Regions from separate parts of the Streptomyces sp. NPDC036813 genome, predicted to be linked through region 3. Evidence: riboswitches for the same ligand, from Rfam matches in the RefSeq annotation. Region 3 holds a riboswitch; each other region holds the start of a gene.

Region 1 (5,963 bases), on a different contig from region 3:
TGACGCTGTTCTTCCACCCGTCGATGAACGAGGTCGAGTACCACGGCACGTATGTCCCGTTGCAGGGACAGATGATGTCCGAGGCGTTCAGGTCGACCCTGCACATCTCCTTCGACGTGCGCGGTGGTCTGCTGATCCGGCAGATCCACCACTGGGCCGCGCTGATCTTCCTCGCGGGCATGTTCGTGCACATGATGCGCGTGTTCTTCACGGGCGCGTTCCGCAAGCCGCGTGAGGTCAACTGGCTGTTCGGCTTCCTGCTGTTCGTCCTGGGCATGTTCACCGGCTTCACCGGTTACTCGCTCCCGGACGACCTGCTCTCCGGCACCGGTGTCCGCTTCATGGAGGGCGCGATCCTGTCCGTGCCGATCGTCGGCACGTACCTGTCGTTCTTCCTCTTCGGCGGCGAGTTCCCGGGCGGCGACTTCGTGGCCCGCTTCTACTCGATCCACATCCTGCTGCTGCCGGGCATCATGCTGGGCCTGATGGTGGCCCACCTGATCCTGGTCTTCTACCACAAGCACACCCAGTTCGCGGGTCCCGGCAAGACGAACAAGAACGTCGTCGGCATGCCGCTGCTTCCGGTGTACATGGCGAAGGCGGGCGGCTTCTTCTTCCTGGTCTTCGGTGTCATCGCGGTCATCTCCGCGGTCGCGCAGATCAACCCGATCTGGGCCATGGGCCCCTACCGGCCGGACCAGGTGTCCACGGGCGCCCAGCCCGACTGGTACATGGGCTTCTCCGAGGGTCTGATCCGCTTCATGCCGGGCTGGGAGATCAACTTCTGGGGTCACACGCTGGTCCTCGGTGTGTTCATCCCGCTGGTGATCTTCCCGCTGGTCCTGGTGGCGATCGCGGTCTACCCGTTCATCGAGGCCTGGGTCACCGGTGACAAGCGCGAGCACCACATCCTGGACCGCCCGCGCAACGCCCCGACGCGTACGGGTCTCGGCGTCGCCTGGATGACGGTGTACCTGACCCTGCTGATCGGTGGCGGCAACGACCTGTGGGCCACGCACTTCCACCTGTCGATCAACGCGGTCACCTGGTTCGTGCGGATCTTCGTCTTCGTCGGACCGGTCCTCGCGTTCCTGATCACCAAGCGGATCTGCCTCGGCCTGCAGCGCCGGGACAAGGAGAAGGTGCTGCACGGTCGCGAGACCGGCACCATCAAGCGCCTGCCGCACGGTGAGTTCATCGAGGTCCACGAGCCCCTCAGCCAGGAGGCGCTGCACACCCTCACAGCGCACGAGCAGTACCAGCCGCTCGAGATCGGCCCCACGGTCGACGAGAACGGTGTCGAGCGCAAGCTGAAGGGCGGCGAGAAGCTGCGCGCCAAGCTCAGCGAGGCGTACTTCGGTGAGGAGTCGCAGATTCCGAAGCCGACCGCCGAGGAGTACAGGGAGATCACGAGCGGCCACGGCCACCACTGATCGCTGCGTCAGCCACGCCACGGTCGAAGGGCCCCGTCCGGTGTTCGGACGGGGCCCTTCGCCGTGCCCGGGGCCGCCGTGCCGGGTTGCCTGTCCGGAGGTCGCCTACCCGGCGGGTCGCCGTGCCCGGCGAGCAGCCCTGCCCGGGGGCCGCCGTGCCCGGCGGGTCGCCTTGCCCGGTCGGGCTTCGAGGTGTCGGGCCGGGATGAGGGGGCCGGTGACGTAGTGGGGTCGGTCGCGGGTTCGGGGCGAGGGGGCGTCGGCCCGTCCTGCCGCCCGTGGTGCAGGCCCCGTCCGGTGATGGGACGGGGCCCTTCGCCGTGCCCGGGGGTCGCCGTGCCCGGCCAGTAGCCGTGCCTGGCGGTTAGCCCTGCCCAGGGGGTCACCGTGCCCGGCGGGTTGCTCTGCCGGGGCCTCGCTTGCCCGGCGGGTTGCCTTGCCCGGTCCGGCTTCGAGGTGCCGGGCCGGGACAGAGGGGGCGGTGACGTAGTGGGGTCGGCCGTGGGTTCGCAGCGAGGGGGGCGACGGCCATTTTGCGCCCGTGGTGCAGGCCCCGTCCGGGGTTCGGACGGGGCCCTTCGCCGTGCCCGGGGGGCGCCGTGCCCGGGGGGTAGCCCTGCCCGGGGGGCGCCGTGCCCGGCGGGTGGCCCCGCCCGGGGGTCGCCTGCCCGGCAGGTTGCTCTGCCGGGGCCTCGCTTGCCCGGCGGGTTGCCTTGCCCGGTCCGGCTTCGAGGTGCCGGGCCGGGACAGAGGGGCCTGGCCGGGACAGAGGGGGCGGTGACGTAGTGGGGTCGGCCGTGGGTTCGCAGCGAAGGGGGCGACGGCCGTTTTGCGCCCGTGGTGCAGGCCCCGTCCGGGGTTCGGACGGGGCCCTTCGCCGTGGCCGGGGCTGGATAGGGTGGAGGTGTCATTCGATGTGTGAGACGACCAGGAGCGGCTGATGAGCGCTGTGACCCCCGCTGGAGGCGACACCGCGGCGGGCCGTTCCTGGCCCCGCGTGCTGAACGGCCTGCTGGAGGGCCGTGACCAGAGCGCCGAGGACACCGCCTGGGCGATGGACCAGATCATGCGCGGCGAGGCCACCGACGCGCAGATCGCCGGATTCGCGGTCGCGCTGCGGGCCAAGGGCGAGACGGTCGAGGAGATCACCGGTCTCGTCCGGGCGATGTACGACCACGCCAACGTCATCGAGGTGCCCGGTCCGACCGTCGACATCGTCGGCACCGGCGGCGACGGCGCGAAGACGGTGAACATCTCCACGATGTCCTCGATCGTCGTGGCCGGCACGGGCGCGAAGGTCGTCAAGCACGGCAACCGTGCCGCGTCCTCGGCCTCCGGCGCCTCGGACGTGCTGGAGAAGCTCGGCGTCAATCTCAACCTGCCGCTGCACCGGGTGCCCCAGGTGGCCGAGGAGGCGGGCATCACCTTCTGCTTCGCGGTGAAGTTCCACCCGGCGCTGCGTCATGTGGCCGCCGCCCGCGGCCAGTTGGGCATCCGCACCACCTTCAACGTGCTGGGTCCGCTGACCAACCCGGCGAAGGTGCGGGCGCAGGCCGTCGGCGTCGCCGACGCGAAGATGGCGCCCATCGTGGCCGGCGTCTTCGCGGAGCGCGGCAACTCCTCCCTGGTCTTCCGGGGCGACGACGGCCTGGACGAGCTGACGATCACCGCCACGTCCCGGGTCTGGATCGTCCGCGACGGCAAGGTCACCGAGGAGACCTTCGACCCGCGGGAGGTCGGCATCGACCTTGCCCCCGTGGAGGCCCTGCGCGGCGCCGACGCGTCCTACAACGCCGAGGTGGCCCGGCGCCTGCTGGACGGCGAGCAGGGCCCCGTCCGGGACGCCGTCGTGCTCAACTCGGCGGCCGCGCTGGTCGCCCTGGCGCCGACCGACGCACCCCTGACGGAACAGATCCGCACCGCCATGGCGAAGGCGGCCCACTCCATCGACTCCGGGTCGGCCAAGCGCACGCTGGAGCGCTGGGTGGCGGCCAGCAACTCCTAGCGTCGACTGAGACGCGTCCCGCGATCCGGACTCGGGTTGCGGGACGCCGATCACTTCCGTTACGTTCCTTGACCAGGTCATGAGTGACAGTCATGAGGCCCCGGCCGACTGTCCGGCAACCCTCCGTCCGTGGCGGGGTGCCCCGGGTGAAGACCAGGCCGCAGTCAGCAAGGTCTGCGGCAAGCGCGGACCCCTCGCGAACCCAGGGGTCCTGGTCGTCGAGGAGTCTTCCGTGAGCAAGCGAATGCGATAGGGCCGCCGAGCCCCGCCTCCGCACACCCTTCTTCGTATCTTTCCCGCGCCTTCTCGCGCGTCCTCACGGGAGTTCCGCCATGTCTGTCTCCACCGCTGCCTCCGACCGTTCCGTTTGTGCCCCGCTGCCCGTTCTGGGCCGGGATGTCACCGTCCCGCTCGTCACCGGCGGCGAGGTCACCTACGCCGCCCTCGACTACGCCGCCAGCGCCCCCGCCCTGCAGCGGGTCTGGGACGACGTGGCCGCGTACGCGCCGTACTACGGCAGCGTGCACCGCGGTGCCGGCTACCTCTCCCAGCTGTCCACCGACCTGTTCGAGAACGCCCGGAACACGGTCGCGGAGTTCCTCGGCTGCCGCGAGGGCGACCAGGTCGTCTTCACCCGCTCCACCACGGACTCGCTCAACCTGCTGGCCCGGGCGATCCCGGCCGACTGCCAGGTCTTCGTCTTCGAGACCGAGCACCACGCCTCGCTGCTGCCCTGGCAGCACGCCAAGGTCACCTACCTCAACGCCCCGCGCACCCCGCAGCAGGCCGTCGAGACCCTGGAGCGCGCCCTCGCCGGCCGCACCGAGTCGATCGAAGGGGGCCACGGCCCGGCCCTGGTCTGCGTCACCGGTGCCTCCAACGTCACCGGCGAGCTGTGGCCGGTGCGCGAGCTGGCGGCCGCCGCGCACGCCCACGGTGCGCGGATCGTCCTGGACGCCGCCCAGCTGGCGCCGCACCACCCGGTGAGCGTGCGCGACCTCGACGTCGACTGGGTCGCCTTCTCCGGCCACAAGCTGTACGCCCCCTTCGGCTCCGGCGTCCTCGCCGGGCGCGCCGACTGGCTCCAGGCCGCCGACCCCTACCTCGCGGGCGGCGGTGCCAGCCGCAAGGTCGCCCGGCGCGAGGACGGGGGAGTGGACGTGGAGTGGCACGACAGCGCCGCCCGTCATGAGGCCGGCTCCCCGAACGTGATCGGCGCCTACTCCATCGCCTCCGCCTGCAAGGCGCTGACCGAGGCCGGCTGGGACACCCTGGTCGCGCGCGAGCAGCACCTGATCGCCACGGTCCGCGAGGGCCTGGCCGACGTGCCGGAGGTGCGGATCCTCTCCCTCTTCGGCGACGACGCCCCCCGGGTCGGTGTGATCTCGTTCGTCGTCGAGGGCTGGAACAGCTCCCACTTCGCCGCGGCCCTGTCCGCCGAGTACGGCATCGGCGTCCGCGACGGCCTCTTCTGCGCCCACCCCTTGGTGCGCACCCTGCTCGGCAGCGACCCCCAGACCCAGGGCGAGTGCGGCGCCCCCGAGGCGGCCCCCGGCGAGAAGTCCCTCAACGCCATCCGTGTGAGCTTCGGCGCGGGCACGCCCGACGAGCACGTCGAGCGCTTCGTCACGGCGGTGCGGGAACTGGTCACCCAGGGCGCCCAGTGGACGTACCGGACGGAGGACGGCCGCTGCGTGCCGGCGGTCTGAGGTGCCGTAGCGCCCGGTGAGGCGGTGTGCGCCCGGTCAGGAGTCCAGACCGATGGCGAACGCCGCCTCCAGGTCGTGCTGGGAGTACGTGCGAAAAGCGACGTGCGTGTCCGTGCCCTCCACGCCGGGGATCTTGCTGATCCGCCCCGGAATGACCTCCGCGAGGTCCTCGTGCCGGCGCACCCGCACCATGGCGATCAGGTCGTACGTGCCCGTCACGGAGAACACCTCGCTCACCGATTCCAGCGAAGCGATCTGCTCGGCGATCTCGGGGATCCGGTCCACGCTGGTCTTGATGAGGACGATCGCGGTGATCACGGCTGGTTCTCTCCCTCGGGGGCCGGAGCAGGGGCGGCTTTCACTCTAGTCGCCCGCCCGTCGCCCACCACCGCCCCTCCCGGGCCCCGCTTCGCGCCCCTGTCCTTCCGGAAGAGGACCCACGCGACCAGGAAGCCCAGCCCGAACCCGATCAGATGGGCCAGGTACGCCACCCCCGGGCCCTGGGTGGCCCGCCCCGCCGCCAGCCATTGCAGCGCCGCCCAGAACGGCAGGACGACCCACGCCGGGAAGCGCAGCGGCACAAAGAACAGGAACGGCAGGAGACTGGTCACCCGGGCGCGGGGAAAGAGGGAGAGAAACGCGCCGAGGACCGCCGAGATCGCCCCCGAGGCGCCGACGAGCGACTGCTCGGATGCGGCGTGTGCGGCGGCGTATCCCAGCAGGGCCAGACAGCCGCAGCCGACGTAGAACACGACGAACCGGCCGCGGCCCATCCGTTCCTCGGTCATCGCTCCGAAGACGTAGAGGAAGAGCATG
Region 2 (5,963 bases), on a different contig from region 3:
GAGCACCCGCGCGGGTGGGGTAGGGTTTACCTGCGTGATCACGCGGTCCACCGCGTGCGACGCACCGGGACGTGGCGCAGCTTGGTAGCGCACTTGACTGGGGGTCAAGGGGTCGCAGGTTCAAATCCTGTCGTCCCGACGGGAGCACAGCTCCATGGTCGCGGGTCGGGCCGGTTGCGGAGGAGTCCGCAACCGGCCCTCGACTGTTTCACGGCATGTAGACCTGCTCCAGGCTGTGGATGGCGCCGTCGTCACCGGTCGCGTACTTGAACACCAGGCCGGAGTCGGGGTGCGCCTTGATCCAGTCGACGAGCTCCTGCACACCGATGCGCTGGTTCCCGCTGCCGGCGACGACGGGGTTGGTGGCGGTGACGTACGCGGCCTGGTCGAGGGCCCAGCGGCTGTCCTCGCCGGTCACGACGAACGGCGTCCCGTCGGAGTCCTTGCCGGGGCAACCCCACGCCCCGTGCTGAATGACGAGGTTCACCTTCCCGGTGCTCGCGGGGAGTTCCTCGACGCGGTACACGGCGATCTCGTCGGGGTCGACATGGTCCGGGTCCGGCGCCTTGTCGGCGCAGTCGGCGGCCGGTGCCGTGCTCTTCGCCGGGCCGGAGGCCTTGGAGGCGGGCTTGGCCTTGGACGCTCCGGCACCGGCCGCACCCGGCGACGCGGTCGCGGTGGAACCGGCACCCCCCGACCCTGCGGCCCCCGCCGTGGAACCAGCGGCTCCGGTCCCCCCGGCGCCCGAGGCCGCCCCGCCGTTGCCGCCGCCGGACGTGCCGGACGCCTGGCTCGCCGTGGCGGCGGCGCTCGGCTGACCCTCGGCTCCGGCGGGGGAGTGGCCCCCCTGACAGGCGGTCAGCGCTGCGGCCAGCCCGGCGGCGGCGAGCGCGATGACGGCGGGTCTGAGGCGATGAACGGTCATGTCGGGATGTCCCCCCTGGTCACGGGCGGCCGCGTCGGCCGCACACAGGCCGGGAACGTAACAGCGCCTCAGCTCACGCCGCACCCCCGGAACGTGCTGTGTCACGGACTCCGGACAATGCCGTCACGGGGCGCGGATCATGTGACGGGTGACAGGGACGGAGAGCGCGTCCGGCGCGTCCGGGTCCGACCAACCAGTGGACGCCCCCTTGACGGTGAACCGTGACCGATCGACACTCCAGAACAGGGAATCCTAGTGAACAGGTAGGGAATGGCATGAGGACTCGCGCACCGCTCCCGGCCCACGCCCGAGCGAGCCGGTCGCCCCTGCTCACCTCCCGCCGTCACATCGACCTGCTGCGCGTCTGCAGCGCCATCGGTCCCGCCGCCTGAGCCCAGGGCCTGAGGTCAGGGCCTGAGGTCAGGGCCTGAGCCCGGGCTCGGCCCCGCGCCTTCGCGTGCCGCGCACCGGCGGCGGCCGGCACGCCCCGGGCACGCGGCTGTTCGTGCGGTCCGCCCGCCGGAGGCCGACACACGCCCGGCTCGCGGCCGTTCGTACGGTGCCCTCCCGCCGGGCCGTCGGCAGCACCTCTGCCCTCCGCGTCGCCGTTCACGGAGCCACCCGAGTGGCCGCAAAGGTCACCGTCGCCCCACGGGGGCCGTCCGCCCTCGCACCCCCGCGCGCTTCCGCGCGCCCGATCCCCGGGAGACCCATGTCCATCGCACCGCTCGCCGCCCATTCCTCCGTGTCGTCCGCGTCCGCCTTCCGGGGGCGGATCGGGCGGGACGCGCGCAGTGGGCACTACGCCGTGCCCCGCCGCTACCGGCTGCACGTGTCGACCGCCAGTCCCGACGGGCTGCGCATCGCCGTCACGCACAGCCTGCTCGGGCTCGACGAGAGCTGTCCGGTCACCTTCCTGCCCGCCGTCCCGGACTGCCCCGACGGCGGTCACGTCACGCTGCGCCCGCTGTACGAGGCCAGCGCCCACCGCTACCCGGGCCCCGCCCTCGCCCCCGTGCTCAGCGACGACTGGTCCGGGCGGATCGTCAGCACGCACGCCCGCGACATCATGCGCGACCTCGACCGGCACTTCGCCTCCGGCCACCCCTCGCTCTACCCTCGCGCCGACGCCGCCGGGATCGAGGCCGTGGAGCGGCTGTGCGCCGACGGCATCGAAGAGGCGGCCCAGCGCGCCGGATCGGCCGCCGCCGACCCCGCCGAGCGGGCGGCCGCCCTGCGCACCCTGCTGACCGCGCTGGACGACGCCGAGCGGCTGCTGAGCGGCCAGAGGTATCTCCTCGGCGACCGACTCACCGCGGCCGACATCGAGTTGTGGGTCACGCTGGTGCAACTCGACACCGTGCACCGGCATCACCTGGACGCCGCCGCCGTGCAGCGCGTCGCCGCTCACGCCGCCCTGTGGTCCCACGCCCGCCGCCTGGCCGCCCACCCGGCCTTCGGCGCCCACCTCGACCTCGACGGCATCGCCCGCCGCCACCACGCCCGTTGCCGCGGACTGGAGGCCGCCGGTTCCGCCGTACAGATCCTCGACTGGGCCTCTCACGCCAGGTCCCAGCAGGCGGACGGCCGTTGACAGCTGTTCGGGCAGCTGTCTTAATTACGGCCCAGAACGGTCATGAGCGTCAGCGACAAGCCCTGGCTCGCTGACCGGCAACCCTCGCTCCGCGGTGGGGTGCCCCAGGTGACGACCGGACCGGATGACGTTCGGTAAGCGCGAGGCCCGTGGGGCCGGAACAGTGACGGTGACGTGATGCACGCAGCTCCCAGCACGGCGGCCCGCCGCGCCGTGGGCTGCGTGCGGCCGTATGCGAACCCGCTGGTCGCCGACCGTGCCGTCGATCTCCTGCGCGTCAACAGCGCACTGTGTACCGCACCGGGCCGAGCCCGCTGCCGGGGCTGACCTCTCAGCCGTCCGCCCCGCGCTCCTTCGCCGCACCCCGCACCCGCGGCGTGCCGTCGCCCGCCCGAGCCCCCGGTCCCGTGCGTTTTCCCGCGCCCCGCCCCGTCCGCCCGGCAGCCGCCCCGCGCTGCCCGGACGCGGGCGCGCGCGGCCCGCCGCGGCCGAGGGGCGCCGACTCCCCGCCGGAGCCCTCCATGAGCCAACCCCAAGGCGTCGCCGTCTCCCTCGCCGAACCACCGGCCACCGACACAGTGCCGGAGAAGCAACACCCGCCCCGTGTCGTGCCGTTGCGGCATCCCGGGCGCTGGGTCGCCACGGCCGTCGTGCTCGTCCTGCTCGCGCAGTTCGTGCACGGACTGGCCACCAACAGCTTCTACCAGTGGGACCGCTTCGGCTACTGGTTCTCCCGTCCCACCATCCTCGACGGCCTCCTCATCACCCTGGAGGTCACCGCCTACAGCGCGGTCCTCGGCCTCCTCGGCGGGATCTTGCTGGCGCTCGCCCGGCTGTCCCGCAGCCCGGTGCTGCGCCTGGTCAGCTGGACGTACGTCTGGGCGCTGCGGTCCATCCCGCTCATCGTCGTCCTGCTGTTCCTGTACAACTTCTCCGCCCTGTACAAGACCCTCAGTCTCGGCGTCCCCTTCGGGCCGGCCTTCCTCACGTTCGACGAGTCGCGGCTGGCCACCGACATGGTCGTCGCTGTCGTCGGCCTCAGCCTCAACGAGGCCGCCTACGCCGCCGAGGTGGTGCGCGGCGGCATCCTCTCCGTCGACCAGGGCCAGCACGACGCGGCGGCGGCCCTCGGCCTGCCCAGGAGCCGCCAGTTCACCCGGATCACGCTGCCGCAGGCGCTGCGCTCCATCATCCCGAACTACGTCAACCAGCTGATCGGCCTCGTCAAGAGCACCTCGCTGGTCTTCTACGTCTCCCTGCTCGACCTGTTCGGCGCCGCGCAGACCATGGGTTCCACCTACCCCGGCGACATCGTGCCGCTGCTGCTGGTCGTCACCGTCTGGTACCTGCTGCTCACCAGCGCGATCTCCGTCGTGCAGTTCTACGTCGAACGCCACTACGCCCGTGGCGCCGCCCGCTCCCTGCCGCCGACCCCGCTGCAGCGCCTGCGCGCAGGTCTCACCGGCCTGCGGGCCCGCGCCCGCCGCGAGGCCGCCCTATGACAGGCCTGCCGTCGTCTCCCTCCGCTCACCCGTTCACCCCGTTCACCCAGCGACAAGGACAGCCATGACCACCCACAGCACCCGACGTCACCTGCTGCGCGGCCTCACCGCCGCCACGGCCGCCGCGCTCCTCGCCGGTTCCCTCGCCGCCTGCGGCGGGGACAGCGAGGCCGCGACCACGGCCGACACCGCCGGGACGGTGACCGTGGGACGGCTGTCCAACGGCGCCGCCCAGGAGGCCGCTGTGAAGGTGAGCGAGGTGAAGTCCCTCAGCGCCGAGGTGCCTGCCGAGATCAGAAAGCGCGGCACTCTCCGTGTCGGCGTCGGCGCCCTGCCGTCCGGCTTCCCGCCGCTGGCCTACGTCGGCGGCGACCAGAAGACCCTCACCGGCGCCGAACCCGACCTCGGCCGGCTGGTCGCCGCGGTCCTCGGCCTCAAGCCCGAACTGCGCAACGCCACCTGGGAGAACATGTTCGTCGGCCTCGACAGCGGCAAGTCCGACGTCCTCTTCTCCAACGTCACCGACACCGAGGAGCGCAAGCGCAAGTACGAGTTCGCCTCCTACCGGCAGGACAACCTCGCCTTCGAGGTCCCCAAGGCCGACACCTGGACGTTCGACGGCGACTACCGTGCCCTCGCCGGCAAGACCGTCGCCGTCGGCAGCGGCACCAACCAGGAGCGGATCCTGCTGGAGTGGAAGAAGAAGCTTCAGAGCGAGGGCAAGAAGCTCACCGTCAAGTACTACCAGGACCACAACAGCACCTACCTGGCCCTGAACAGCGGCAAGATCGACGCCTACTTCGGCCCCAACCCGGGCATCGCCTACCACGTCACCCAGACAGCGAAGACCCCGCAGGCCACCCGCACCGCGGGCACCTTCTCCGGGGCCGGGGCCACCTTGCAGGGGCTGATCGCCGCCACCACCAAGAAGGGCAGCGGACTGGCCAAGCCGGTCGCCGACGCCATCAACCACCTCATCAAGAGCGGTCAGTACGCGCAGTGGCTCAAGGCGTGGAACCTCTCGAACGAGGCCGTCGCCACGTCACAGATCAACCCGCCCGGCCTGCCGCTGGACAACTCCTGACGCCGGGAACACCCATGTCCGGTCCGGGCGTTGAACCCACGACGACCCTCGCGCGGCCGCAGCCGCCGCGCCCGCCCGCACCCCGGAGGTGACGCCCGTGCTCCGCAGTCCGCACGCCGTCCGCCTCCACACCCGGGCGCACATCGATCTGCTGCGCGTGGCCGGCGCGCTCTGTCGCGCCTGACGCGTCCCGCCGGATCCTCCGTCACCCGGCCGCCCTCGCGGCCTCCGCCGCGCCCGCGCCCCGTCGCTCCCCGGGGCCGGCGCGTCCCCGCAGACCTCCAGGAAGGCACCCCTCGTGTCCTCGACTCCCGCTGCTCCCGTGCACCTCGCCGTCGCCCTGGACGGCACCGGCTGGCATCCCGCCTCCTGGCGCGAGCCGGTGGCCCGGCCCCGCGACCTGTTCACCGCCGGATACTGGGCCGACCTCGTCACCGAGGCCGAACGCGGACTGCTCGACTTCGTGACGATCGAGGACGGCCTCGGTCCGCAGTCCTCGCACTTCCTCGATCCCGACGAGCGCACCGACCAGGTACGCGGCCGGCTCGACGCCGTCCTGATCGCCTCCCGTGTCGCACCGCTGACCTCGCACATCGGCCTGGTGCCGACCGTCGTCGCCACCCACACCGAGCCGTTCCACATCTCCAAGGCCATCGCCACCCTGGACTACGTCAGCACCGGCCGGGCCGGCCTGCGCGTGCAGATCTCCGCCCGCCCCACCGAGGCCGCCCACTTCGGCCGCCGGACCGTTGCCCGGATCGACGCCTACGACAGCCCCGCCGCGCGGGACGTGGTGACCGAGCTGTTCGACGAGGCCGCCGACCACGTGGAGGTCGTGCGCCGGCTGTGGGACAGCTG
Region 3 (5,963 bases):
GTCGACGATGGTGGTCTCGTCCTTGGTGATGACGACCTTGCGGGCGCGGCCCAGGAGGTCCAGGGTCGCGTTCTCCAGCTTGAGGCCGACCTCCTCGGAGATGACCTCGCCGCCCGTGAGGATGGCGATGTCGCCGAGCATGGCCTTGCGGCGGTCGCCGAAGCCCGGGGCCTTGACGGCGACGGACTTGAAGGTGCCGCGGATCTTGTTGACGACCAGGGTCGACAGGGCCTCGCCCTCGACGTCCTCGGCGATGATCAGCAGCGGCTTGCCCGACTGCATGACCTTCTCCAGCAGCGGGAGCAGGTCCTTGACCGAGGAGATCTTGGAGTTGGCGATGAGGATGTACGGGTCCTCGAGCACCGCCTCCATGCGCTCCATGTCGGTCGCGAAGTAGGCGGAGATGTAGCCCTTGTCGAAGCGCATGCCCTCGGTGAGCTCGAGCTCCAGGCCGAAGGTGTTGCTCTCCTCGACGGTGATGACGCCTTCCTTGCCGACCTTGTCCATCGCCTCGGCGATCAGCTCGCCGATCTGGGTGTCGGCGGCGGAGATGGAGGCCGTGGAGGCGATCTGCTCCTTGGTCTCGACGTCCTTCGCCTGCTCCAGCAGGGCGGCGGAGACGGCCTCGACGGCCTTCTCGATACCGCGCTTCAGAGCCATCGGGTTGGCGCCGGCGGCGACGTTGCGCAGGCCTTCCTTGACCAGGGCCTGGGCGAGCACGGTCGCGGTGGTCGTACCGTCACCGGCGACGTCGTCCGTCTTCTTGGCGACTTCCTTGACCAGCTCGGCGCCGATCTTCTCGTACGGGTCCTCGAGCTCGATCTCCTTGGCGATGGACACACCATCGTTGGTGATCGTGGGCGCGCCCCACTTCTTCTCGAGGACGACGTTGCGGCCCTTGGGGCCGAGCGTCACCTTCACGGCGTCCGCGAGCTGGTTCATGCCGCGCTCGAGGCCGCGCCGCGCCTCCTCGTCGAACGCGATGATCTTGGCCATGTGAAGTGGTCCCTCCAGGACTGGGGGTGATTACTTCGGACCGCGCCCGCGCCCGCGACGGACGACCAAGACCCGCGGGTTCCTTGCCCCGCCCGGCCCCGGCCTCACCGACCCGGTCCTTACGTTGTCACTCTCACCTTCAGAGTGCTAACGCAATGATTAGCACTCGGCATGGTCGAGTGCAAGCGCCTGACGGGGTCCGGGCGGTGGATCAGCCGCCCGCGAACACGCCCCCGGCGCCGTCCGGACGTGCCCGGGCACGCGGAAGGGCCCGCACCCTGTGCGAGGTGCGGGCCCTTCGTGCGTGAATGAACGTTCAGGCGGTGACGCGAACCATGTCGGCCTGCGGACCCTTCTGGCCCTGCGAGATCTCGAACTCGACCCGCTGGCCCTCTTCCAGGGTGCGGTAGCCGTCCATCTGGATGGCGCTGTAGTGGACGAAGACGTCCGCACCACCGTCGACCGCGATGAAGCCGTAGCCCTTCTCCGCGTTGAACCACTTGACGGTGCCCTGAGCCATGCCTAACTCCCCTATTACTGGCCCTTGCACAGATCCACACTTCGCGGATCCGGGTCAGACCTCGCCCCCCGATGGAAGGGGGCGTGCGCCGGAACGCGTCGACCGCGGCTGAATGTATCTGTCCAACTGCCGTCTGCAACAGGTCAATCGGACGAGAATTCTGGACGAGCCCGGTCCGAAATCTCGCGAGAATTCACCTGAATTCCGAGCAAGTCGGGCCACACAAAGGGGGCAAAAAAGACAAAAGACCCGCGTACTTTGGCTACTTCTTGTCGCCCGTGCAGCAGGTTCATGAGATCGCGCCCCCGTCGATTCCGGGGCGCGTTCCCCAACTCTACCGCGCCTAATCACATGGAATTGCCCCCTCCGTTTCTCTCACGGAGGGGGCAATGCGATGAACTCTGTGTGTCAGCAGCCGCCGGCGACCGCCGGAATGATCGACACGCCCGCGCCGTCCGGGGTGGCCGTCTCCAGACCCTGCTCGAACCGCACGTCGTCGTCGTTGACGTACACGTTGACGAAGCGGCGCAGCTTGCCCTGGTCGTCCAGCACCCGCGCGGCGATCCCGGTGTGGTTCTTCTCCAGGTCCGCGATGACCTCGGCGAGGGTCGCCCCGTCGGCGGGAACCTCGGCCTGGCCACCGGTGTAGGTGCGCAGGATGGTGGGGATGCGAACGGTCACGCTCATGCGAGGCCAGCCTCTCGGAAGGAGTCCAGGTTCGGGCGGATGGTGGCGGTCAGGCCGGTGCCGGCCACCGCGTCCAGGGTCTTCAGGCCGTCACCGGTGTTCAGGACGACCGTCGTCTTCGTCGGGTCGAGGACACCGTTCTCGATCAGCTTGCGGGTCACACCCACGGTCACCCCGCCGGCGGTCTCCGCGAAGATGCCCTCCGTGCGGGCCAGCAGCTTGATCGCGTCGACGACCTGCTCGTCGGTGACGTCCTCCACCGCGCCGCCCGTGCGGCGCGCGATGTCCAGGACGTACGGGCCGTCGGCCGGGTTGCCGATCGCCAGCGACTTGGCGATGGTGTTCGGCTTCTGCGGGCGCACCACGTCGTGCCCGGCCTTGAAGGCCGTGGACACCGGCGAGCAGCCCTCGGCCTGCGCACCGAAGATCTTGTACGGCTTGTCCTCGACCAGGCCGAGCTTGATCAGCTCCTGCAGGCCCTTGTCGACCTTGGTGAGCTGCGAGCCGGAGGCGATCGGGATGACGAGCTGGTCGGGCAGCTGCCAGCCGAGCTGCTCGCAGATCTCGTACGCCAGGGTCTTGGAGCCCTCGGCGTAGTACGGCCGCAGGTTGACGTTGACGAAGCCCCAGCCCTCGCCGGCCGGGTCGCCGATCAGCTCGGAGCAGAAGCGGTTCACGTCGTCGTAGTTGCCCTCGATGCCGACGAGGTCGCCGCCGTAGATCGCGGCCATGACGATCTTGCCCTGCTCCAGGTCGTGCGGGATGAACACGCAGGAGCGGAAGCCGGCCCGTGCGGCGGCGGCGCCGACGGCGCCGGCCAGGTTGCCGGTGGAGGAGCAGGACAGGGTGGTGAAGCCGAAGGCGCGCGCCGCCTCCAGGGCCTGCGCGACGACGCGGTCCTTGAAGGAGTGGGTCGGGTTGCCGGAGTCGTCCTTGACGTACAGACCGCCGGTCACGCCGAGCTCGGCGGCGAGGTGGTCGGCCTTGACGAGCTTGGTCCAGCCCGGGTTGATGTTCGGCTTGTCGGCCACGTCCGCGGGGACGGGCAGCAGTGGTGCGTAGCGCCAGATGTTCGCGGGTCCCGCCTCGATGCGCTTGCGGAGTTCCTCGGTGTCGTAGGCCGAGAAGTCATAGGCGATCTCGAGCGGGCCGAAACATTCCTCGCACGCGAAGACCGGGCCCAGCGGGACGCGGTGACCGCATTCGCGGCAGCTCAGGGCCGCGGCGGGACCGAGGTCGACGGTGGAGGTGCTGGTAACTGTCTGCGCAGCCATGTGAGGCGAGGCCCTTTCTCCTCATCTTCCTCACGACGCATCTCGCCGTGAGACGGAATTGGCACCTTCCCCGGCCGGGAGCCTCGCCTGAACGAGTCCGGAGTCAGGGTGGTTGCCGGGGCTTCACCGGGCCGTGTCCCTCTGCCCCTCTGGATGAGCGGTATTCGGTTGTGAACGCGGCCGACCCCCGACATGCGATGGTCATCAGCGTTGTTCAAGACTGTAACCGAAGGCCAGGACAGTTGAGATAGTCGTCCGAACCGCGAGATGGATCACCCTTCACCCGGTGCGAGCCGGTGTGATCACGACAGTGAGGAGCCGCAGACCGTGCTTGAAGAAGTCGAGCGCTGGCTGACCACCCGCTCCTGGTCCGTGACCGATCGACCGCTGCACCAGGTCCTGGCCGCCAAGCGCGCCACGGGGCAGACGGTCTCCGTCGTGCTGCCCGCCCTCAACGAGGAGGAGACGGTCGGCGACATCGTCGCGATCGTCCGGCACGACCTCATGCAGCAGGTCCCGCTGGTCGACGAGGTGGTCGTGGTCGACTCGGGCTCCACCGACCGTACCGCCGAGGTGGCCGCGGCGGCGGGCGCCCGGGTCGTCCACCGCGACGAGATCCTGCCGCGCATACCCGCCGTCCCCGGCAAGGGCGAGGTGCTGTGGCGCTCCCTGCTGGTCACGAGCGGCGACATCGTCTGTTTCGTGGACGCGGATCTGAAGGAGTTCTCCTCCGACTTCGTCACGGGCATCGTCGGCCCGCTCCTCACCGACCCCGAGGTGCAGCTGGTCAAGGCGATGTACGACCGCCCGCTGGCCGGCGCCGCGGGCCAGGGCGGGCGGGTCACCGAACTGATGGCCCGCCCGCTGCTGAACATGCACTGGCCGCAGCTGGCCGGCTTCGTCCAGCCGCTCGGCGGCGAGTACGCGGCCCGCCGCTCCCTGCTGGAACAGCTGCCCTTCCCCGTCGGCTACGGCGTGGAGCTGGGCATGCTGGTCGACGCGCTGCACCTGGTCGGTCTTGACGCCCTGGCCCAGGTCGACGTCGGTGTGCGCATCCACCGCCACCAGGACGGCCAGGCCCTCGGCCGGATGGCCGCGGCGATCTACCGCACCGCCCAGCTCCGGCTGGCCCGCGGCCACCTGATCCGGCCGGCCCTGACCCAGTTCGAGCGGGGCGAGGACGGCTTCGAGCCGCGCACGTACTCCGTGGACACGGAGGAACGCCCCCCGATGATGGAGATCGCCGAGTACGCGGCGCGGAAGGTGGCGTGAGGCGCACGCCCCCGGCGGACGGCGAGGCGGCGGACGCCCCCGGCGGACGGCGAGGCGGCGGATGCCCTCGGCGGACGGCGGTGCGACGGTCAGCCGGCCCGGCCGCCGGACCGGCGCTGTCAGGATCTTCACCAGCGGTCGCGCAGGGGCCGCGTGAGCTCATGGTGTACGACCGGCCACCGGATCCGGCCATACGTTTGAGTTTTTCCGGGGCGGGCTAGGTTGAGGCGTATGGCTTCCACGCACGTTGCTGATCAGAGGGCTCGAGTGCTGGTCGCGTCCAACCGCGGCCCGGTGTCGTACTCGGTGGGCGACGACGGCTCGCTCGCCGCCAAGCGGGGCGGTGGCGGGCTGGTGTCCGGGCTGTCGGCCATCGGACCGGAGGCGGGCGCGCTGTGGGTGTGCTCCGCGCTGTCCGACGGCGACCGCGAGGCGGTGCGGCGCGGGGTGGGCGAGCAGGGCGTGCGGATGCTGGACATCCCGGCCGAGGTGCACGCCGACGCCTACAACGGCATCGCCAACTCGGTGCTGTGGTTCGTGCACCACATGCTCTACCAGACGCCCCTGGAGCCCGTCTTCGACGCGGAGTTCCGCAGGCAGTGGGCGTCGTACGAGACGTACAACCGGGCGTTCGCCGAGGCGCTGGCCGAGGAGGCCGCCGAGGGCGCCGTGGTGATCGTGCAGGACTACCACCTGACCCTGGTCCCGGGGATGCTCCGCGAGCTGCGCCCCGACCTGCGCATCGGGCACTTCTCGCACACGCCGTGGGCGCCGCCGGAGTACTTCCGGATGCTGCCGGACGACATCGCGCGCCAGGTGCTCGACGGGATGCTGGGCGCGGACCGGCTCGGCTTCCTCACCCAGCGCTGGGCGGACGCCTTCACGGCGTGCTGCGAGCAGTTCGCGGGCGGGCTCGGTACCACCCGGATCGGGGTGCACGGGCTCGGCGCGGACGCCGACTTCCTGCGCGAGCGGGCACACCGGACGGACGTGGGCGAGCGGATGGCGGCGCTGCGGGAGCAGATCGGCGCCGGCCGCAAGGCGATCGTCCGGGTGGACCGCACCGAACTGTCGAAGAACATCGTGCGCGGCCTGCTGGCGTACCGGCAACTGCTGGAGGACCACCCCGAGTGGCGCGAGCGGGTCGTGCACGTGGCGTTCGCCTACCCGTCCCGGCAGGACCTCGCCGTCTACCGGGACTACACGGCCGAGGT

The links. A riboswitch is a leader RNA that binds a small molecule or an ion and turns the genes downstream of it on or off. The one in region 3 is predicted to bind S-adenosylmethionine.
Region 1: another riboswitch for S-adenosylmethionine. It lies ahead of ACZ67Q_RS10530 (aminotransferase class V-fold PLP-dependent enzyme); the one in region 3 lies ahead of thrC (threonine synthase).
Region 2: another riboswitch for S-adenosylmethionine. It lies ahead of ACZ67Q_RS03555 (amino acid ABC transporter permease); the one in region 3 lies ahead of thrC (threonine synthase).

The regions. Positions count from the first base shown of each region.
Region 1 is NZ_JBVJPV010000004.1:109,584-115,546, forward strand. It holds gene qcrB (cytochrome bc1 complex cytochrome b subunit) at 1-1,433, shown strand, start outside; gene trpD (anthranilate phosphoribosyltransferase) at 2,374-3,438, shown strand; SAM riboswitch class IV at 3,514-3,630, shown strand; gene ACZ67Q_RS10530 (aminotransferase class V-fold PLP-dependent enzyme) at 3,771-5,147, shown strand; gene ACZ67Q_RS10535 (Lrp/AsnC family transcriptional regulator) at 5,184-5,465, opposite strand; gene ACZ67Q_RS10540 (rhomboid family intramembrane serine protease) at 5,462-5,963, opposite strand, start outside.
Region 2 is NZ_JBVJPV010000001.1:816,521-822,483, forward strand. It holds tRNA gene ACZ67Q_RS03535 (tRNA-Pro) at 66-139, shown strand; gene ACZ67Q_RS03540 (hypothetical protein) at 209-925, opposite strand; gene ACZ67Q_RS03545 (putative leader peptide) at 1,201-1,317, shown strand; gene ACZ67Q_RS03550 (glutathione S-transferase C-terminal domain-containing protein) at 1,638-2,519, shown strand; SAM riboswitch class IV at 2,558-2,666, shown strand; gene ACZ67Q_RS03555 (amino acid ABC transporter permease) at 3,041-4,021, shown strand; gene ACZ67Q_RS03560 (ABC transporter substrate-binding protein) at 4,086-5,105, shown strand; gene ACZ67Q_RS03565 (putative leader peptide) at 5,203-5,289, shown strand; gene ACZ67Q_RS03570 (LLM class flavin-dependent oxidoreductase) at 5,404-5,963, shown strand, end outside.
Region 3 is NZ_JBVJPV010000011.1:172,131-178,093, forward strand. It holds gene groL (chaperonin GroEL) at 1-996, opposite strand, end outside; gene ACZ67Q_RS23315 (cold-shock protein) at 1,313-1,516, opposite strand; gene ACZ67Q_RS23320 (MoaD/ThiS family protein) at 1,925-2,203, opposite strand; gene thrC (threonine synthase) at 2,200-3,477, opposite strand; SAM riboswitch class I at 3,496-3,637, opposite strand; gene ACZ67Q_RS23330 (glucosyl-3-phosphoglycerate synthase) at 3,805-4,749, shown strand; gene ACZ67Q_RS23335 (alpha,alpha-trehalose-phosphate synthase (UDP-forming)) at 4,981-5,963, shown strand, end outside.